DNA from 3 places in the Kitasatospora sp. NPDC059812 genome. Region 3 is predicted to be linked to each of the others. Evidence: riboswitches for the same ligand, from Rfam matches in the RefSeq annotation. Region 3 holds a riboswitch; each other region holds the start of a gene.
The links. Region 3 has a riboswitch for cyclic di-AMP ahead of ACFV6D_RS22920 (transglycosylase family protein). Riboswitches for the same ligand answer to the same signal wherever they lie in the genome.
Positions count from the first base shown of each region.

Region 1 (7,055 bases), on a different contig from region 3:
GCCCCCCCCCCCCCCCCGGGCCGGCCTGGGCGTGTCCCGCGCCCATGTCCACTGCTGCGGCGATCACCCGGTCGAGCGGTCACCCGACATGACCATCCCGGGCGGTCGATTCGCCCCGTAGCAGCGGTGGTTCCTCACCCGACGCATCCGGCACATCCGGTGCATCCGGTGCATCCGGTGCATCCGGCACTGGTCAGAGCGCGACGCCGTGGGCCCGCAGGTAGGCGACCGGGTTGATGTCCGAGCCGTACTCCGAGCCGTTGCGGATCTCGAAGTGCAGGTGCGGGCCGGTCACGTTGCCGGTCGCGCCGGAGAGGCCGATCTGCTGTCCGGCCTTGACGGCCTGACCGATCTTCACACCGATCGAGGAGAGGTGCGCGTACTCGGCGAAGTGGCCGTCGGCGAGCTTGATCTCGACCTCGTTGCCGTAGGCGCCGCCGTTGCCGGCCTTCACCACGACGCCGTTGCCGACGGCGCGCAGCGGGGTGCCGGTGGAGGCGACGAAGTCCTGGCCGGTGTGGTGGCCGGAGGCCCACATCGAGCCGGCCACGCCGTAGGCGGTGCCCAGCTTCGGGCTGGCCAGCGGGGCGACGAAGGCGGAGGCGGCGGCGACCGGCACGGCGGTGACCGCGGTGGTCGGCGCGGCGGTCTGCAGCTGGGTCTGGAGCTGGGCGGACGGCTTGGCCGCCTCGGTCCGGACCTCCAGCTGGGCCTGCGGCTTGGCGGCGGTGGTGGCCGGCGCGGCGTCCTGGGCGGACGGCTGGGCGGGCTTCGCCGGGGCAACGGGCTTGGCCGGGGCGGCCTGGCCGGCGATCACGAGCTGCTGACCGGGGAAGATCAGGTCCGGGTTGCCGCCGACGACCTCGCGGTTGTGGTCGTACAGCGCCTGCCAGCCGCCGTCGACGTGCTGGGCGTCGGCGATCCGGGACAGGGTGTCGCCGCTGACGACGCGGTAGCTCTCCTGCGACGGGGCCTGGGCCTGGTCGGCGGGAGCGGCGGCCGGGGCGGCGGTGACGGCGGCGGCCGGCGCGGGGTAGGCCTGGGCGCTCATCGCGGTGACGAGCGGCAGGGCGAAGGAGACACCGGTGACGGCGGTGGCGATCCCGATGCGGGCGGCGCGGGGCAGGGCGATACGACGAGCCTGTGCAGGCATGGAATTTTCCTCTCCGACGCCTGCGAGGTGAGCTGTCGGGTTCGGGCTGGAGTTGCCCGGCCGCACATGCGGCTTCACCCCTAGCCGGCCCTGGATCCGGGTACGCGAAAGCGTGCCGTTTCCGGTCCGGCGACTTACCTGTGGGTCCCCCGCTCCTGCCGTACAGAGTTCGGTGCGAGCCACCGGGCAGCGGCAGGATTCGGCGTTCCACCCGGTGGATCCGTCCGGACTGGCCGGGCGGTCGCTGAACTAAAACCCATCCGTTCGGGTGAAGCAATGTCGATCACTTGAACCGGCAACAACCCCCCGAGCTGCGGTGACCCTCCGAATGATCGGCTGCACCGTACGTGCACAATCCATTCACCCGGCGCCACTGATCCACGACGCTGCGCCGATTCCGCCACCGCTGCGCACCCACCCGCTCACGCACCGCGCACCCACCGACACACCCCCCGGTGACCCTTGTCACGTACGCCCCACGGGCGCAGGATCGGCCCGTGGCCACCTCCGAAGCAGGAACACTGCGCCTGGGCACCTCGCGGGGACGCTGGGTCCTCCTCGCGACGGTGCTCGGCTCCAGCATGGCGATGCTCGACGGCACCGTGGTGAACGTCGCGCTGCCCCGCATCGGCACCGATCTCGGCGCCTCCCTCGCGTCCCTGCAGTGGACGCTCAACGCCTATCTGCTCACCCTGGCCGGACTGATCCTGCTCGGCGGCGCGCTCGGCGACCGGTACGGCCGGCGCCGGGTCTTCCTGATCGGCGTGCTCTGGTTCGCCGCCGCCTCCGCGGCCTGCGCCGCCGCCCCCACCATCCACGTGCTGATCGCCGCCCGCGCCGTCCAGGGCATCGGCGGGGCGCTGCTCACCCCCGGTTCGCTCGCCATGCTGCAAGCCGTCTTCCACCCGGACGACCGCTCGGCGGCGGTCGGCCTGTGGTCGGGCCTCGGCGGGGTGTCGGCCGCGGTCGGCCCCTTCCTCGGCGGCTGGCTGGTGGACGGCCCCGGCTGGCGGTGGATCTTCCTGCTGAACCTGCCGCTCGCGGCCGCCGTGGTCGCGGTCACCTCCCGGTTCGTCCCCGAGAGCCGGAACGAGAGCGCCGTCGGCCGCTTCGACGTGCTCGGCGCGCTGCTCGCCGCGCTCGCCCTCGGCGCGATCACCTATGCGCTGACCGCCGCCGGAGAAGGCCTGTCCCCCGCGGTCTGGCTCACCGGCGTGATCGGCCTGCTGCTCGGCGCGGCCTTCATCGCGGTCGAGCGCCGCGCCGCCGAGCCGATGCTGCCGCTCGGCCTCTTCTCCTCCCGGCTGTTCACCGCCGTCAACCTGGTCACCCTCTGCGTCTACGCGGCGTTCAGCGGGGTGTTCTTCCTGCTGGTGGTGCAGTTGCAGATCGTCTCCGGCTTCTCCCCGCTGGTCTCCGGCCTCGCCCTGATCCCGATCACCGTGCTGATGCTGACCCTGTCGGCGCGCGCCGGGCGGCTGGGCAAGCGGATCGGCCCCCGGATCCCGCTCACCGTCGGTCCGCTGCTGTGCGCCGCCGGGGTGCTGCTGATGCTGCGCATCGGCCCCGGCTCCTCCTACTGGGCGGACGTGCTGCCCGCCGTCACGGTGCTGGGCTGCGGGATGACCCTGCTGGTCGCGCCGCTGACGGCGACGGTGCTGGCCGCCGTCGAGGTCCGGCACGCGGGCATCGCCAGCGGCGTCAACAACGCCGCCGCCCGCGCGGCCGGGCTGCTCGCGGTCGCCGCGCTGCCCTCGCTCGCCGGGCTGAGCGGCGACGCCTACCGGGTGCCGTCCGCCGTGGACTCCGCCTTCCGCACCGCGATGCTGATCTGCGCCGGACTGCTGGTCACCGGCGGGCTGACGGCCTTCGCCACCGTCCGCGGCAACGTGCTCGCGCCGGTGGACCGCCCGGTGGCCGAGCCGGACTGCGAGTGGGCCTGCGGCACCACCCCACCACTCGACCCGGGCCACGTCCACACGGACGAGGGCCCCGCCACCGGATCGGCGGCAGGGCCCTCAGCCGGCTGACGAATCGTCAGGAAGTACTGCCCGTCAGAGAATGTCGGCCGGCGCGTACTTGGCGGCCTCCGGGTAGGCGGCGGCGACGGCCTCCACCTGGCGGACCACCTCGGCGACCTGGGCGCCGGCCGCACCGGTGAAGGAAAGCCGGTCGGCCAGCAGCGCGTCCAGCCCGGCCCGGTCCAGCGGGATCCGCTCGTCGGCGGCCAGCCGGTCCAGCAGCTCGTTCTCGCGGCCACCCGCACGCATCGCCAGCGCGGAGGCGACGGCGTGCTCCTTGATGACCTCGTGCCCGGTCTCCCGGCCGACGCCCGCGCGCACCGCGCCCATCAGCACCTTGGTGGTGGCGAGGAACGGCAGGTAGCGGTCCAGCTCGGCCTCGATCACGGCGGGGAAGGCGCCGAACTCGTCGAGAACGGTCAGGAAGGTCTCCAGCAGGCCGTCGAAGGCGAAGAAGGCGTCCGGCAGCGCGACCCGGCGCACCACCGAGCAGGAGACGTCACCCTCGTTCCACTGGTCGCCGGCCAGCTCGCCGGTCATCGAGGCGTAGCCGCGCAGGATGACGGCCAGGCCGTTGACGCGCTCGCAGGAGCGGGTGTTCATCTTGTGCGGCATCGCCGAGGAGCCGACCTGGCCCTCCTTGAAGCCCTCCGTCACCAGCTCGTGGCCGGCCATCAGACGGATGGTCTTGGCCAGGCTGGACGGCGCGGCGGCCAGCTGGACGAGGGCGGTGAGCACCTCGAAGTCCAGCGAGCGCGGGTAGACCTGGCCGACGCTGATGAACACGTTGTCAAAGCCGAGGTGCCCGGCGACCCGGCGCTCCAGCTCGGCGAGCTTGTCGGTGTCGCCACCGAGCAGGTCCAGCATGTCCTGGGCGGTGCCGACCGGGCCCTTGATCCCGCGCAGCGGGTAGCGGGCGATCAGCTCCTCCAGGCGGCGGAAGGCGACCAGCAGCTCGTCGGTGATCGACGCGAAGCGCTTGCCCAGGGTGGTGGCCTGCGCGGCCACGTTGTGCGAGCGGCCGGCCATGACCAGCTCGGAGTGCTGGGCGGCCAGGCGGGCCAGCCGGACCAGCACGGCCACCGTACGGTCGCGCACGTGCTCCAGCGACTGGCGGATCTGCAGCTGCTCGACGTTCTCGGTCAGATCCCGGGAGGTCATGCCCTTGTGGATCTGCTCGTGGCCGGCGAGTTCGCTGAACTCCTCGATGCGGGCCTTCACGTCGTGGCGGGTGACCCGCTCACGGGCGGCGATCGAGCCGAGGTCGACCTGGTCGATCACCCGCTCGTAGTCGGCGACGGCGTTCGCCGGTACCTCGACACCGAGGTCCTGCTGGGCCTTCAGGACGGCGAGCCACAGGTGGCGCTCGAGGACCACCTTGTGCTCGGGGGACCACAGCTGGGCCAGGGTCGCCGAGGCGTACCGGGAGGCCAGGACATTGGGGATCTGGGGCTTCGCGCTCACGCTTCGCAAGCCTAACAGCCGAGGTCAGCCGGAACGTCGGCGCATCGGGCGGCTACGGCCCGGGCCGGAGCGGACGGCTCCGACCGGGCCCGCCCGACGGCTCCCGCCGGGCGCGGCGCGGTCCGTTACCGGGCGGCTTACTGGGCTGGCTTACTGGGCGGCGCCGGCCCGGCCGGCCAGCACCGGCAGGACCTGCCCGCAGATCGAGTGCAGCGCGATCCGCTGCTCGTCGGTCATCGCCTCGAACGCCTGGTGGGTGCGGGCCATCTCGCCGCGGATGCGGTTCAGGATCTCCCGGCCCTCGTCCGTGATCACGACGATCTTCACCCGGCGGTCGCCGGCGGCGGCCTCCCGGTGGGCCAGGCGCAGCGTCTCCAGCCGGTCCACGATCCCGGTGACGTTGGAGGCGTCGCAGCCCAGCCGTCCGGCCAGCGCCCGCATCGGCACCGGCTCCTGCACCGCGCCGAGCGCCTTGGCCTGCGAGGAGGAGAGCCCGTGCCGGGCCGCGGCCGCCGCGAAGTCCTGGAAATACGCGGCGCCGACGGCGGCCAACGCCTCCATCAACTCGGCGTTGGTCGGTACGGTCGTCGTCGCTGTCGAACCCATGGGGTCAGCGTACGGCCGAGTGCTTCAGCAACTCAAGCTTTGACCACGGCAACCGTCGACGGCTTGACCAGAACTGCAGCACCGGCCGGTCGACAGAGCCTCCGGCCAGTCGACAGAGCTTAGAGCACCAGCTGATCGAACAGGTGCCGCAGCTCCGGCTCCGGGTCCGCGGTCAGCCCGGTGTGCACCGGCCCCGGCTGGACGATCGCGCTGCGCGGAGCGGTCAGCCAGCGGAACCGCTGCCCCGGGCTGTCCCCCGCCGCCGGACCGGCCTGCGGACCCCCGGCGCACACCGCCTCGATCCCGTGCAGCGCCCGCCGCACCCCGTGCACGTCCGCCACCGGGTCGAGCGCCAGCAGCCGGGCCTGGTCCAGGTGCGTGCGCGCGGCCAGATACCCGTTCTGCCGGCAGTACAGCAGCACCCCGACGTTGACGCACTCGCCGCGCTCCACCCGCGGCACCGCGCGGATCACGGCGTACTCGTAGTCGTGCAGTTCGACGGCGGCCGGCAGCGCGGGCGTCCTCGGCTCGGTCATGCGGGCACCTCCGGCAGCCAGTCGCGCGGACCGGCCAGCCGGCCGGTCAGCTGGGCGCGGTACGCGGCGCGCACCGCCTCGGGCGAGTCGAAGCCGGGCTCGTCCAGCAGCCAGACCTCCGGGATCCTCGCCACCGCGCCCTCGATCGCGGCCTCCGCGAGCGGCGCGAGCGCCTTGTCCGCGGCCGTCAGGTCCGGCCGGGCCCGCAGCAGCGCGTGGTCGGAGGCATCGTACGGGCGGCGCACCCAGGCGGCGGCGCCCGCCCAGTGGTGGTGGAAGATCAGGCTCGCGCCGTGGTCGATCAGCCGCAGCCCGCCGGTCGCCACCAGCAGGTTGGGGTTGCGCCAGGAGCGGTCGACGTTGCCGATCAGCGCGTCGAACCAGAGCACCTGGCCGGCCAGCTCCGGATCCACCTCGAAGCAGAGCGGGTCGAAGTTGAGCGCGCCGCTGACGAAGGCCATCCCGAGGTTGGTCCCGCCACTGGCCCGCATCTGGTCCTGGACCTGCTGGTCCGGCTCGCTGCGGGCCAGCACCGGATCCAGGTCGACCGTCACCAGCTCCGGCACCGGCAGCCCGAGCCGCCGGCCCAACTCCCCGGCCAGCACCTCCGCCACCAACGCCTTCCGGCCCTGCGCCGCACCGACCCATTTCAGCGCGTACAGCCGCCGGTCGTCGGCCTCGACCAGGCCCGGCATCGAGCCGCCTTCTCGCAGTGGCGTCACATAACGGACCGCCGTCACCTCGGGGAGCACGCCCCACAGCCTATCGGTGCCGACCCGTCACCTCCTCCCCTCCGTACGCCCCCCGTCCCACCCCTCCACCATCCGCCCCACCCCGGTGGCAGCCCCCGCTGCTCCGTGCGAGTGTGGCGGACAGCAATGGGGACCTTCGCGGTTACGACCTGCACGGCAAAGGGATGAGCGATGGAACGACCTCGGATCCTGATCGTGGGCGGTGGCTTCGCCGGCCTGGAGTGCGCCCGCCGACTCGAACGCAAGCTCGCGCCGTCGGAGGCCGAGATCTCGCTGGTCACACCGTTCAGCTACCAGCTCTACCTGCCCCTGCTGCCGCACGTCGCGGCCGGCGTGCTGACCCCGCAGTCGGTCGCGGTCTCCCTGCGCCGCACGCTGCGCCGCACCCACATCGTTCCGGGCGGCGCGATCGGCGTGGACCCGGCCTCCAAGGTGTGCGTGGTCCGCAAGATCACCGACGAGGTGGTGGCGCAGAAGTACGACTACCTGGTCCTCGCCCCCGGCAGCGTCACCCGCACCTTCG
Region 1 is NZ_JBHWIO010000086.1:17,879-24,933, forward strand. It holds gene ACFV6D_RS31335 (peptidoglycan DD-metalloendopeptidase family protein) at 194-1,153, opposite strand; cyclic di-AMP (ydaO/yuaA leader) riboswitch at 1,156-1,338, opposite strand; gene ACFV6D_RS31340 (MFS transporter) at 1,651-3,183, shown strand; gene purB (adenylosuccinate lyase) at 3,208-4,638, opposite strand; gene ACFV6D_RS31350 (MarR family winged helix-turn-helix transcriptional regulator) at 4,789-5,244, opposite strand; gene ACFV6D_RS31355 (DUF3037 domain-containing protein) at 5,364-5,780, opposite strand; gene ACFV6D_RS31360 (HipA family kinase) at 5,777-6,532, opposite strand; gene ACFV6D_RS31365 (NAD(P)/FAD-dependent oxidoreductase) at 6,704-7,055, shown strand, end outside.
Region 1: it holds a riboswitch for cyclic di-AMP, as region 3 does, so the genes downstream of both, ACFV6D_RS31335 (peptidoglycan DD-metalloendopeptidase family protein) here and ACFV6D_RS22920 (transglycosylase family protein) in region 3, are expected to answer to the same signal.

Region 2 (7,055 bases), on a different contig from region 3:
CCCGTGCGAGGCGGTCAGCCGGAGCATTCCCGCGGAATCCAGCAGGTAGAGCGCGGAACCCTCGCCGGTGATCCAGCCCGGCCCCTCGGCGAGGACGGTGCCGAGCAGTTCGGCGGCGCTGGTGCAGCCGAGAAGTAAGCGCACGCAGCGCATGGGGCTGCGGGCGGTGGGACTGCTGCGCGGCGTCCGGCTCTCGTCCTCGGAGGGGGGAACCCACGGCGAGGTCAGGTCCATCGGATACCCGGCCTTTCCGCTCTCGGGGGGTGGGTGCCCTCTGGGTGCCCGAACGGGCACTTAATTCTTCATACCTTATTTCTCAAGCGGGTGCTGAAGCGGGTGAATGGTGACCCAGACGGCGCACCAGCACCAGCGTCCGGTCGTCCGCCGCGTCCCGCGCCACCGTCCGGACCAGCCGCTCCGCCGCACCCCGGGTGAGCTGCTGCTGCGTCCGCCACGGCCGCACCACCGGCTCGGCCGCCGCCAGCAGCCGACCCACCCCCTCGTCCAGGTCCCGACCCGGCACCTCCACCAGGCCGTCACTGAACAGCAGCAGCGAATCGCCCCGCCGCAGCCGCCCCGACACCGCCGGGTACAGCACGCCCGACACCAGCCCCAGCGCCGGACCGCCGTGCCCCGACCGCGCCCAGCCGCCGCCGTCCGCCCGGCGGAACTGCGCGGGCGCCGGATGGCCGGCGTTGAACAGCCGGTAGTCGCCCGTCGCCGGACGCAGCGCGAGGTGCACCGCCGTCGCGAAGTCGTCCTCCCAGCCCATCCGCACCAGATGGTCGTTGGCCGCCGGCAGGAACGCCTCCGGCGGCACCCGCCCCAGCAGCATCGCGAACGCGCCCGACAGGTGCGTCGAGCGGGCCGCCGCCCGGCTGCCCTTGCCCGACACGTCCACCAGCAGCAGTTCCAGCAGATCCTCCTCGGGGCGGTGCGCGCACAGTAGGAAGTCACCCGAGAACGAGGTGTCGCCGGCCGGCGCCAGCGCACTGTCGAAGTGCCAGTCGAGCAGCCGCTCCGGAAGCCGGGCCAGCGTCCGGGTGTGCTCGGCCAGCTCCAGCAGCATCGAATCGCCCTGCGTCCCGCGCAGACCCAGCCGGTGCCGGAACCGGTTCGCGGCCAGCACCGTCACCGCGGTCGCGGCCAGTACCAGCGTCACCCCGATCCGCACCCCGAGCGGATCCCGCACCACCGCCCCCAGCACCCCGCCGGCCAGCGCCGCGCACACCAGCACCAGCAGCTGCCCGCGCCGCAACAGCAGCCCGCCGACCACCAGCGGCAGCACCAGCGCCGACGGCGGCCAGCTGTACGGCAGCACGATCGGCAGGACGCTCAGCACCGCCGTCACCCCGAGCAGCACCCCCAGCGCGTACCGCGCGGCCCGGGCGTTCCCGTCCAGCAGCCGCAGGTACCACCGCCGCGCCCTCGCTATCGGTGCGGGCACGTGGACCTCCGCCAAGGGGTCGGCGGTCCCCTGTCATGACCACCAGTCAGCCCGGCCACACTAACCCGTCCACCCCCACCACCCCCAGGCCGCTGCCTGCCCGCCGCACGGGAAGTCGGCGGGTCCGACTTCTCGCGCATGTGTCACCCGGGGCGCTGGCCGTTCCGTCGTCGTGGGAGGCCGGGCGGGTCGTGCCGCGGCCGGTGCGGTGGCCGGTGTCTCAGGGGGTGGGCCAGGTGCGGAGGCCGGTGGTGAGGAGGGTGATGAGGCGGCTCTGGGTGGTGGCCAGGTCTTCGGCGAGCTGGAAGCCGCCGCCGATGGAGAGGGAGGCGAAGCCGTGGGCGACGGAGCGGACGGTGCGGGCGGCGTGGATCGCCTCCGCGCCGTCGAGGCCGTACTCCCGCAGGACGGCGATGATCACCCCGACGAGCCGGCCGGCCGCGCGGGTGAGGTCGTCGTCCGGCTGCGGGGCCTGGGGGAGGGCGTTGTAGCGGTGCGGGTGCTCGGTGGCGTACGCGTGGTAGGCGCGCAGCACGGTGGCGACGGCGTCGTCCCCGCTGCGGCCGACGGCGGCCTCGGCGAGCCGGTCGGCGAGTTCCTCGGTGACCCGGACGGCGATGAGCCGCCGCAGTTCGGTGAGGCCGCCGCTGACGTGCTTGTACAGCGACGGGGTGGCGACCCCGGCCCGGGCGGCGACGGCGGCCAGGGTGAGGGCGTCGGCGCCCTGCTCGTCGATGAGGGCGAGGGCGTGGTCGACGACCTGCTCGGGGGTGAGTCCTACTCGGGGCATGGTGTGGGCTCTCCGTCGGTGGAAGGCGTACGTGGCGGGGCGGGGCGGCGCGTGGGGGCGGGGCTGACGTGGGCGGACGGGGTGGGCGGGGCTCAGGCGAGTTCGGCGAGGAAGGGCAGCAGGGCGCCGGCGGTGGCCTGCGGGTTGTCGGCCATCGGGTAGTGCCCGGATCCGTCGATCATGACCTTCCGCGCGTTGAGCGCGGCGGCCTGCCGGTCGGCGACGGCTTCCGGCTTGGGGAAGTCGGGGTCCTTGCTGCCCATGATGACGAGCGAGGGGCAGCGGACGGCCGCGGTCCAGCCGACGGGCGCGGAGTCCCCGCCGACGTGTCCGCGGGTGGCGGTCTTTCGGCCGGGGGTGCGCATGGCGGCGACGAGTCCGGCCACGTACGTGTCGAAGTCGGCGGGCTTGGCGCCCGGGTAGGCCAGCTTGCGGTGGTAGAGGCCCCAGAAGGCGGGCGAGTGGACGGTCAGGGCGCCCATGACGCGGAGGGCGCCGCGCATGAGGGCGCCGGGCGGGGGGTTCTCGACGAAGGCGTCGATCAGGGCGATGCCGGCGACCCGTTCCGGGGCGTCGCCGGCGGCCTTGACGACTGTCGCGCCGGTGTAGGAGTTGCCGACCAGGACGGCGCGGCCGATGCCGAGGTGGTCGAGCAGGGCGAGGACGTCGGTGGCGATGGCGGCGGGGGAGTAGTCGTCCCAGATGATCGAGGATTCGCCGAAGCCGCGCAGGTCCATGGTGATGACCCGGCGGCCGGCGGCGGCCAGCAGCGGGTGGAGGTGCCGGTAGGCGGCGCGGGTGTCGAGCATTCCGGGGAGCAGCACGACGGGGGTGCCGTCGCCCTGCCGGGTGTCGTCGTAGGCGAGGCGGCCGCCGGTGACGTCGAGGTACTGGGTGGTGGGGGCGCTGGTGGCGTTCATGGTGGGCCTCCGGGGGCTGCCGGTGCGGGCTTCGGCGTGCTGCCGATAGCCATAAAGCTAAGGCTAATAGCCTTAGCCGTCAAGCCTTCGCACCCTGTGGGGCGGGGGAGGTCAGTGGTGAGTGCCTGAATGAAGGGCCGTCCGTTGACGTCCGATCACGTGAGGTGGCGTCAATGGTGTTCAAGCGTGCCCAAGGGGCCCAAGGGGGACAAAACGCCCTTCGCGTCCCAGAGTGCCCCGCCTGTCTCCGGTCGTCCCGGGCGAACGGCTTGGAATCAGGGCCTCCTAGGATTAACGTTTGATAACGCAGCGCGGTCCTCAACGCCGTACCCAGACGGCACCGTGCGCCGTCGCCTAATCCCGCCGACCGGCCTCCGGGCAGGTCAGGGAGCCGGGGAACCACGTTCCTTGGGGTGAATCGGCGGGGCTTCGGCCCAGCCGTAGGAGACCTTCCTGCTCCGAACCCGTCAGCTAACCCGGTAGGCGCGAAGGAAGGAAAGGAGCGCGCCTCCGTGGCGTCGACGCACACCCCGGCACACCCGGCCGGCCTCGCAGCAGGTACCCGGCTCCTCGACCACCCCGGCCCGGACGGCCCCGAGTACGCGGGCCCGGACGCCGAGACCAACCGGCACCGGATGCCGCGTCAGGTCCGTGGGACCTCCCCGCTGCTCGGCGTCACCGCCGTCGCCGCGACCCTGGGCGCCACCGGCTTCGCCTCCGCCACCCCGGCCGCCGCCCCCGCCATCGAGACCCCGGACGAGACCCCGGTCGCCCTCTCCGCCGACCCCGGCCTCGCGCTCGCCGCCCGCATCCAGCTGCAGGCCGACAGCCAGCGCACCGCCGCCGAGGAGGACGCCCGCGTCCAGGCCGCGAAGGAGGCGGAGGCCAAGGCCGCCGCCAAGGAGGCCGAGGCCAAGCGGGCCGCCGAGGAGGCCGAGCGGGCCAAGGCCGCCGCCCTCACCCTGCCGGTGCGCGACTACCACCTCACCGCCCACTACGGCCAGAGCGCCCGCTACTGGGCCCACCTGCACACCGGCCTGGACTTCGCCGCCGACACCGGCACCCCCGTCTACGCGGTCGGCCAGGGCACCATCACCTCGGCCGGCTGGTCCGGCTCGTACGGCTACCGGATCGTCGAGACCCTGCCCGACGGCACCGAGATCTGGTACTGCCACCTCTCCTCGATCATCAAGGGCTCCGGCAAGGTCGGCTCCGGCCAGCAGATCGGCAAGGTCGGCGCCACCGGCAACGTCACCGGCGCGCACCTGCACGTGGAGGTCCGCCCCGGTGGCGGCGCCCCCGTCGACCCGGAGACCTGGTTCCAGCAGCGCGGCCTCAACCCCTGACGCACCCGCGAAGCCCCGGCCGCCGGAACCGAAAGGCACCGGCGGCCGGGGCTTCGCCGCGTCACTCCTGCGCCGGGTCCGCCGGGTCCGCCGGGTCCGCCGGGTCGGCCGGCCCCGCCGGGTGCGCGTCGGACTCTTCCTGCGCCGGCCCCGCCAGCTCCTCCAGGCGGGCGTCGAACTCCTCCTGCGCCAGCCCCGCCAGGTACGCGTCGATCTCCTCCTGCCCCGGCTCCGGCGCGAGGTCCGGGAACTCCTCCACCAGCAGTCGCGGCAGCCCGGGCACCGTCCACTCCCCGTACAGGTCGAGCGCGGCCTCCACCGCCGCCTCCTCGAACGCCCCGAAGTCCCCGGCCAGTTCGTCCGGCATCGGCCGCCCCAGCGCGGTCAGCTCGGTCAGGTTGCGGTAGCTGCGCCGCATCAGGCCCTGCTCCAGCAGCCGACGCGCGCCGTCGGTGGCCATGCCGACCGAGATCACCCGGGTCGGGCTCCAGCCCTGCTCGTCCACCTCGTCCAGCCAGCCGGTCTGCGCCAGTGCGGCGAACCTGGCCAGCCGCTCCTCCTGCGCCAGCTCCCGGAAGCCGGTCAGCCACTCCCGCACCGCCTCCGGATCCGTGACGTCCGCCCCGTACGCGTGCAGCAGCAGCGCGTACAGCCGGGGCCAGGTCACCAGGTCGGCGCGGCGCAGCAGCCCGGCCGCGACCTCGCCCTGCCACTCGGCCTCGGCGTGCAGCCGCTCCTGGCGCTTGGCGTTGAGCCGCTTGGCGGCCCGCTGGTGGTCGGTCAGCAGCCGGACGGCGGCGCCGTACGCGAACGGGTCCGCCTCCGGTTCGGGTTGGACGTACAGGTAGAGCCGCTCGTACAGCAGGTGCTCCACCGCGTTCGAGGTCAGTTCGGGCCAGCCGTCGTGCATCCTGCCCTCGCCCAGCTCCAGCAGGGCCAGCACCGCGCGCAGCGGCGCTTCGGCCACCGGGGTGCGGTCCTCTTCCGCCGCCCAGGCGAGCAGGTCGGCGGCCCTGGTGCGCGGGGCGAGCCGCAGGTCTTCGTCGTTCATAGCTCGAACGGTAACCGCTGGCCGGGAGTAGGGTCGGCTGCCATGGTCCCCGTACGACTCACCGGCCCCCGGCTGGCCATCCGCGAGTATCACCACACCCCCGGCGACGTGGACGCGCTGCACGGGCTGTTCGGCGACCCGGAGGTCACCCGCTACCTCCCCTTCGAGCCGCGCGACCGCGAAACCTGCGCCGACCAGATCGAGCTCTACCTGGAGGAGGCGATGGCGCCGGAGCGGGACACCTACCGGCTGGCCGTCACCCGGCGCGACGACGCCGAGGACCCGGTGGACGCCGTGCCGATCGCCCACGCCTCCCTCACCCTCGGCAAGCACCGCTCCGCCCACCTCGGCTACGTGCTGGGCCGCGACGTCTGGGGCCGCGGCTACGCGGGCGAGATCGCCGGCCTGCTCTGCGAGCTCTCCTTCGAGGCCCTCGGCGTGCACCGGCTGGCGGCCCGGGTCGACGTGGACAACGCCGCCTCCGCCAAGGTGCTCCTCCGGCTCGGGTTCCAGCTGGAGGGGCGGGTCCGGCACGACCTGTACAAGGGCGGCGCCTGGTCCGACTCGTACCTGTACTCGCTGCTCGCCGACGAGTGGACCGGCGCGACCGGCTGACCTTTCGGCGCGGACGTCCGGCGCGGACATCTGGCGCGGACATCTGGCGCGGACCCGGGGCAGGCCTGCCAGGTCAGGCCCGGGGGGTTAACCCCACCCCCGATCCGCCAGGCCTCCGGATCCTCCCCGGCCCGCCGTTCGACCAGACTGATGCCATCAGCAGCCGAGAACGAGGGACCGGGGCCGGGACATGAGCATCAGCCGAAGCACGCAGGACCGCGAGTGGGACGTCCTCGGTGGTTACGGCGACGACCCGCGTCCCGCTCGGGCCCACCGGACCGAGGAGCCGCCGGCCGTCTGGCGGGCGCCGTTCTCCAAGCACTACTACCGCGAGATCGGCTACACGCTCACCGGCCTGCCGCTGTCGGTCATCGGCTTCTCCGTCTCGATCATCCTGTTCTGCATGGGGGTCGGCACCTTCGTCACCGTCCTCGGCCTGCCCGTGCTCGCCCTCCTGACCACCGTCGCCCGCGGCATGGGCCGGATGGAGCGGGCCCGGGTGCGCGGCATGCTGGCCCTGGACGTGCCCGCCCCGGCGCCGGTGCGCCAGACCCGCCCGGGCACCTGGGGGGCGATCACCGCGCGGCTGGCGGACCCGGCCGGGTGGAAGGCCGCGTTCTACCAGGTGGTGATGTTCCCGTGGGCGGTCCTCAGCTTCGCCCTGTCGCTGGTGTTCCTGCTGCTCGGCTGGGCGATGGCGCTGTACCCGCTCTACCAGTGGGTCTTCCCGGCCTTCACCCCGTGGCGCGGGTACCGGCTCTTCGACTTCTACGACAGCGACAACGTCCAGCACGTCTACTACGTCGAGGGGGCCTGGCAGATCGCCGGCTTCTCGCTGGTCGGGGTGCTGCTCATCATCCTCACCGCCCAGCTGGTCCGCGGCCTG
Region 2 is NZ_JBHWIO010000100.1:20,148-27,202, reverse strand. It holds gene ACFV6D_RS33540 (SpoIIE family protein phosphatase) at 1-234, opposite strand, end outside; gene ACFV6D_RS33535 (PP2C family protein-serine/threonine phosphatase) at 317-1,447, opposite strand; gene ACFV6D_RS33530 (TetR/AcrR family transcriptional regulator) at 1,668-2,237, opposite strand; gene ACFV6D_RS33525 (alpha/beta fold hydrolase) at 2,330-3,157, opposite strand; cyclic di-AMP (ydaO/yuaA leader) riboswitch at 3,499-3,657, shown strand; gene ACFV6D_RS33520 (M23 family metallopeptidase) at 3,670-4,503, shown strand; gene ACFV6D_RS33515 (hypothetical protein) at 4,565-5,554, opposite strand; gene ACFV6D_RS33510 (GNAT family N-acetyltransferase) at 5,597-6,169, shown strand; gene ACFV6D_RS33505 (sensor domain-containing protein) at 6,360-7,055, shown strand, end outside.
Region 2: it holds a riboswitch for cyclic di-AMP, as region 3 does, so the genes downstream of both, ACFV6D_RS33520 (M23 family metallopeptidase) here and ACFV6D_RS22920 (transglycosylase family protein) in region 3, are expected to answer to the same signal.

Region 3 (7,055 bases):
ACGCTCCGTCAGGCGACCTCCTGGCTGTGAGACATCTCACGCGCCACACAGGCAACTCGACGCCCCGTCGGACACGTCAGGGCTACGAGCGGTGATCGCTCGAAGGCTGGGTGAGATATGTCCGGATTGCGGGCAAACCGCCCGGACGGACACGGCGGGAACGCGGCGCACCCGCCATGACCACGTGAAACTCGAACGGCAGCCGAATGCAGGCCTGACGGGCCGATGTCCTACGATCTCCGGCATGAGCACCGCAGCCATCCCGGGCGCGCCACTGCCCGTCCGCACTCCAGGCTCCCGTGCGCGGGGGCGCCACCGCCGCCCCGAGCGCCCCGAGATCCCGGCCGGCTCCCCGGCCCTGGTGCTCGCCGTGCCCGCGACCGCCGGGCCCGAGTCCCGCTCGGTCGTCGAGGAGCTGCTGTCGATCGTCCGCAGCGAGCAGAGCGGCATCCAGACCGCCGTCGGCTACCTCCCGGGCGAAGCCGCCCAGGGGGTCGACAGTGACGACCGCACCGTCGCCGAACTGCTGGCCATGGCCGCCGAGGCGGGCCTGCCCGCGCCGGTCCTGGTGCCGCTGGTACCCGGCCCGCACGGATTCCTGACCGAACTTCACGCCCTCGCCGCGGAGTACGGAGCCCCCGTCACCGACGTGCTCGGCCCGCACCCGCTGCTCGCCGAGGCCGTGCACGTGCGCCTGTCCGAGGCCGGTCTGGCACGCGCCGACCGGGCCCGGCTGTTCGCCATCGCGACCGCCGCGGACGGCGTCGTGCTGACCACCGTCGGCGGCGAGGAGGCCGCTGCCGCGGCCGGCATCACCGGTGTCCTGCTGGCGGCACGACTGGCCGTCCCGGTCGTGCCCGCCGCGCTCGACGTGCCGGGCTCGGTCGCCGCGGCCGTCAACCACCTCAAGGAGACCGGCTCCCAGCGCCCGGCGCTGGCCCCGCTGGTGATCGGGCCGGAGGCCGACTCCGAACTGCTCGCCACGGCCGCCGAGGAGACCGGCTGCCCGTCCGCGGCGCCGCTGGGCGCCTACCCGACGGTCGGCCAGCTGATCGCCGCCACCTACCTGGCCGCGCTGCCGGCACCCTCCCCCGAGGCCCTGGCGCAGGCCGAGGCCGAGGCGGCGGAGACCGCCGAGGGCGCGCACGCCGACCACTCCGGCCGGGGCGGTCACGCCGCCCACGCCGCTCGCACCGCCACCGAGGAGTCGGCCGGCCAGTAGCGGTCACCGCACGCGTGAAGGGCCCGGAACGTAGCCGTTCCGGGCCCTTCCTGCTTGTCCCGTAAGGGAGTTAAAGGGCGAATAGGTGCGATGTCCGTTCTATCCGCATTTGTTCGCCGTCGCTCGATCCATCCCCCGACGGCCACAGTGTGGACGCACCTCCTTCTCGGCGGGCGGCCCCCGGGGGACCCGACCCGCCGTCACCCGCCTCCTGAAGCACAGACAGTTGTGCACGCCCTTCGCGGCATTGCCGGAAATCGGCCATTTTCGATCATGGCGAGCGAGGGGAACGACCGTTCTCGCCAAACCGTGATGCGCGTCACAGGTGTTTGCAGTTTGAACTTAAGTCTGCTTAACGTGCTCCCCGTTCGTGGCCACACGAACCCAGTTCATCCGCGACGCCGAGTCCTGCCGTCGGATGTCCTGGCAGCGCGAAAACGCACCACGGCAGGAGCGGGGGACCCACAGGTAAGTCGCCCCGGACCGTTCCCCGGAACGATCCAGGGCTAGGGGTGAAGCCGCGCCCACAGCGCGGCCGGGCAACTCCAGCCCGAATCCGACAGCTCACCTCGCAGGCGTGGGAGAGGACTGCGTCTTCATGCTGCCCACCAACGGCACCCGTCTGTCCAGTCGTACCCGACGCGTGATCGCCGCCATCGGCGTCGCGGGCGTCGGCCTCACCATCCCCTGCCTCACCTCCGGCACCGCCTCCGCCGCCTCCGTCGCCACCTGGGACAAGGTCGCCCAGTGCGAGAGCACCGGCAACTGGAGCATCAACACCGGCAACGGCTTCTACGGCGGCCTGCAGTTCACCTCCAGCACCTGGGCCGCCTTCGGCGGCACCGCGTACGCCCCCCAGGCCAACCAGGCCACCAAGGACCAGCAGATCGCCGTCGCCGAGAAGGTCCTCGCCTCGCAGGGCCCCGGCGCCTGGCCGGTGTGCTCGGTCCAGGCCGGCCTGACCAAGGGCGGCGCCGCGGCTGCCGTCGACACCTCGGCCGGCTCGACCACCGGCTCGGCTGCCAGCTCGACCGCCACCAAGCCCGCCGCGAAGCCGGCCACCCCGGCCGCCAAGCCCGCGCAGAGCCAGGCCCCGGCCACCCCGGCCGCCAAGCCCGCGCAGAGCCAGGCCCCGGCCACCCCGGCCGCGAAGCCCGCCAAGCCGGCCGCACCGGCCCAGGACCAGGCACAGGCCCCCGCCGACTCCGCCAACGGCACCTCGGCGCAGAAGGGCCAGAACCAGGCCCAGAACAGCGCCCAGCCCCAGGGCGACGACTACACCGTCGCCTCCGGCGACTGGCTGTCCTCGATCGCCGACAAGCACAACCTCCAGGGCGGCTGGCAGCGGCTGTACGAGCTCAACCGCGGCACCCTGACCGAGGGTCCGGACACCATCTACCCGGGCCAGCGCCTCTCGTTCAAGGACGGCGGCCAGGCCCAGCAGTCGGCTCAGACCGACCAGTCCGGCTCGGACTTCACCTGGTTCGACCGCTCGCAGAAGTCCGGCCAGACCTCCAACGGCGCCGCCGTGAACGCCAAGCCGACCGCCCAGCCGCAGGCCCCGGCCCCGGCCCCGGCCGCCAAGCCGGCTTCCAAGCCGGCCGCCCAGGCGCAGACCCCCGCTCAGGCCCCGGCCGCCACCGGCAGCATGGCCGCCGCGGTCTCCTTCGCCCAGTCGAAGGTCGGCCAGGCGTACGTCTACGGCGGTACCGGCAACGGCGGTTGGGACTGCTCCGGCCTGACCCAGGCCGCGCTGCGCGCCGCGGGTGTCTCCGTCCCACGCGTCGCCGCCGACCAGGCCGCCGCCAGCACCCGCGTCTCGCTGGACAGCCTGCAGGCGGGCGACCTGCTGTTCTGGTCCAACAACGGCCAGAACTCCGGCGTCTACCACGTCGCGATCTACATCGGCGGCGGCCAGTACGTCGAGGCCGCCAACCCGAGCTCGGGCGTGCGCCTGCAGACCGTCGCCAACTGGGCGCCGGACTTCGCCGGCCGGGTCTGAGCACGACCCGCGGGTGACAGCTGACAACTGACGGCTGACAGATAACAGATTTCAGATAACAGATTTCATCATCTGTTATCTGTCAGTCGCCGCCCGCCCCGGCGGTCGCCCGGCGCCGCAGGAAGGCCGCCGGCAGGCCGCCGGGCAGGACCGCCCGAGGCCATGGTCAAAGCCCGCCCCCAGCGGGCATGCTGCTGCTCCGGCACCCGAGGAGGAGTCACCATGGCCCAGGTCACCGTCACACTCGACGCCAACCTCGCGATCGACGCGATGATGCTCTCCGGCACCAAGAACCCGCAGGACGCCGTCGAACTCGTCCTGCGCGACTACCTGGCCCGCGGCCGCCGCACCGAGACCCGCACCGGCGACGCCACCGACGGCCAACGGCTCACCGAGAGCCGCCCCACGGACCACGAGGGCTGACCCGGCACCCGGGCGGCACGCAACGGGCCCCGGAGAGCAACAGCTCTCCGGGGCCCGTCCGTTGACCGTCCTCAGCGCGCGCAGGCCCCCGTGGAGCCGCGCATGACCAGCTCCGGCTGGAACATGAACTCCCCGCGCTGGACCGCGTTCCCGCCGACCTCCTCCAGCAGCGCGTCCACCGCCGCGGTCGCCATCGCCTCGACCGGCTGGCGGATCGTGGTCAGCGGCGGCTCGGTGAAGGCGATCAGCGGCGAGTCGTCGAAGCCGACCACCGAGACGTCGTGCGGCACCGACAGTCCACGCTGCCGCACCGCCCGGATCGCCCCGAGCGCCATCATGTCGCTGCCGCAGACGATCGCCGTGCAGCCCTTGTCCAGCAGTGCGCCGGCCGCCGCGTGCCCGCCCTCCACGCTGAACAGCGTGTGGTGGACGAGTTCCTCGGCCTCCTCCTGGCTCCGTCCCAGCACCTCGCGCATCGCCGCCGTGAAGCCCTCGATCTTGCGCAGCACCGGCACGTACCGCCGCTGCCCGACGGCCAGCCCGATCCGCTCGTGCCCGAGTTCGGCCAGGTGCTGGACGGCCATCCACATCGCGGCCCGGTCGTCCGGCGAGATGAACGGCGCGTCGATCCGCTCGCTGTAGCCGTTGATCAGCACGAACGGCACCCCGCGCCCGGTCAGCCGGGCGTAGCGGTCGTGGTCGGCGGTGGAGTCGGCGTGCAGCCCGGAGACGAAGACGATGCCCGCCACACCCCGGTCGACCAGCATCTCGACCAGTTCGTCCTCGGTGGACCCGCCCGGCGTCTGGGTGCACAGCACCGGGGTGTACCCGTGCCGGCTGAGCACCTGCTCGATCACCTGAGCCAGTGCGGGGAAGATCGGGTTGCTCAGCTCCGGCGTGATCAGCCCGATCAGGCCGGCGCTGCGCTGGCGCAGACGGGTCGGCCGCTCGTAGCCGAGCACGTCGAGCGCCGCCAGCACGGTCTGCCGGGTGGCGGCGGAGACGTTCGCCTTGCCGTTGAGTACGCGGGAGACGGTGGCTTCGCTGACCCCCGCCTGCGCCGCGATGTCTGAGAGTCGCGCCGTAGTCACGGTCCCAGAGCCTATTGCAACCACGTCAGACCGCCCACCAGCCGGTGCTGTCCGGCGCGAGCACCGTCTCGCCGCCGTCGACCACCAGCTCCACCGAGGAGAGCAGCAGCTTTCCGGGCGCCGCTATCCGGACCGGCTCGTCCGTGGCGTTGACGGTGCAGACGAAGGAGCCGCGGCGGAACGCCAGGGTCCCCTCGGGGCCCTCCAGCCACTCCACGGCCGTCCCGGCGCCGAGGTCGTCCTGGGAACGGCGGACGGCGAGCGCGCTGCGGTACAGCTCCAGGGTGGACGCCGGGTCGCCGGTCTGCGCCTCGACGCTCAGCGCGGCCCACTCGGCCGGCTGCGGCAGCCAGGACGGCCCGCCGGCGACCGGGCCGAAGCCGTACGGGGCCTCGGTGCCGGACCACGGGATCGGGACGCGGCAGCCGTCGCGGTAGCCGTCCTGCCCGGCCTTGCGGAAGAACGACGGGTCCTGGCGGACCTCGTCCGGCAGGTCGGTGACGTCCGGGAGGCCGAGTTCCTCGCCCTGGTAGATGTACGCGGAGCCGGGCAGCGCGAGCATCAGCAGGGTGGCGGCGCGGGCGCGGCGCAGGCCGAGCTCGCGGTCGCCGGGGGTGCGGATCTGGGTGCCGAGGCCGGGCGGGTTGGCGAAGCGGGTGGCATGCCGGGTGACGTCGTGGTTGGACAGCACCCAGGTGGTGGGGGCGTCGACCGGGCGCATCGAGTCGAGCGAGACGTCGATCACCTCGCGCAGCGCGGCCGCGTCCCAACCGGTGCCCAGGTACTGGAAGTTGAAGGCCTGGTGCAGCTCGTCGGGGCGCACGTAGTTGGCGGTGCGCTGGACGGTCGGGGTCCAGGCCTCGGCGACGCCGATCCGCTGGCCCGGGTACTCGTCGAGGATCTTGCGCCAGCTGCGGTAGATCTCGTGCACGCCGTCCTGGTCGAAGAACGGCATGACGTCGTTGCCGAGCAGCTTGAGCTGGTCCGCGCCGCCGAGGTCGGGCAGGCCGGGGGCCTTCACCAGGCCGTGGGCGACGTCGATGCGGAAGCCGTCGACACCCATGTCGAGCCAGAACCGCAGGATCGAGCGGAACTCGTCGGCGACTGCCCGGTTCTCCCAGTTGAAGTCGGGCTGCTCGGGGGCGAACAGGTGCAGGTACCAGTCGCCGGGGGTGCCGTCCGGGTTCTCGCTGCGGGTCCAGGCCGGGCCGCCGAAGATGGACTCCCAGTCGTTGGGCGGCAGTTCGCCGTTCTCGCCCTTGCCGGGACGGAAGTGGTACCGCTCGCGCAGCGGGGACTCGGGGCCCTCGCGCAGGGCGCGCTGGAACCACTCGTGCTGGTCCGAGGAGTGGTTGGGGACGAGGTCGACGATGATCCGCAGCCCCAGCTGGTGGGCGTCCCGGATGAGCGCGTCGGCGTCCAGCAGGCTGCCGAACATCGGGTCCACTGCGCGGTAGTCGGCGACGTCGTAGCCCGCGTCCGCCTGCGGCGAGGCGTAGAACGGCGAGAGCCAGACCGCGTCCACGCCGAGGTCGCGCAGGTACGGCAGGCGGCTGCGGATGCCGGGCAGGTCGCCCATGCCGTCGCCGTTGGAGTCGGCGAAGCTGCGCGGGTACACCTGGTAGATGACCGCGTCCCGCCACCAGCCTCTGGAGGCGCCGCCAGTCACAGGAGCCGGGGTGACCGCCTCGTGGGCGGCGGCGTCGGCGGCAGGCCGGGAGGTGTCGGCCAGGTTCTGGGTCATGGACGGTATCCCTTGGGGACTAGAGGAGCGAGGAGCGTTACGACTTGGAGGCACCGGCGGTCAGACCGGTGACCAGGTGGCGCTGCACCAGGTAGAAGAAGGCTGCCGACGGGATCGCGATCAGCACGGCGGTCGCGGCCATCAGGTTCCACTGGGCGTCGTGCTCGCTGACGAAGGTCTGCAGGCCCACGGCCAGCGTGTACTTGTCGGAGCTGAGCATGAAGGTGGAGGCGAACGGCACCTCGGCCCAGTAGGTGAGGAAGGAGTAGAAGGCGGCCACCGCCAGGCCCGGGCGGGCGAGCGGCAGCACCAGCCGCCAGAAGGTGCCGAACGGGCTGAGCCCGTCGACCCGGCCGGCCTCGTCGATCTCCACCGGGATGGTGTCGAAGTAGCCCTTCAGCAGCCAGGCGCAGTACGGCACGGTGGTGGTCGAGTAGACCAGGATCAGGCCCAGGTAGCTGTCCAGCAGGCCGAGGTCGGAGAGCATCGTGTACATCGGCACGATCAGCACCGCGATCGGGAACATCTGGGTGACCAGCAGCGACCACATCAGCGGCCGGTGGCCGGGGAAGC
Region 3 is NZ_JBHWIO010000047.1:54,860-61,914, reverse strand. It holds gene ACFV6D_RS22925 (hypothetical protein) at 245-1,222, shown strand; cyclic di-AMP (ydaO/yuaA leader) riboswitch at 1,653-1,813, shown strand; gene ACFV6D_RS22920 (transglycosylase family protein) at 1,800-3,224, shown strand; gene ACFV6D_RS22915 (hypothetical protein) at 3,447-3,647, shown strand; gene ACFV6D_RS22910 (LacI family DNA-binding transcriptional regulator) at 3,719-4,738, opposite strand; gene ACFV6D_RS22905 (glycoside hydrolase family 13 protein) at 4,764-6,482, opposite strand; gene ACFV6D_RS22900 (sugar ABC transporter permease) at 6,520-7,055, opposite strand, start outside.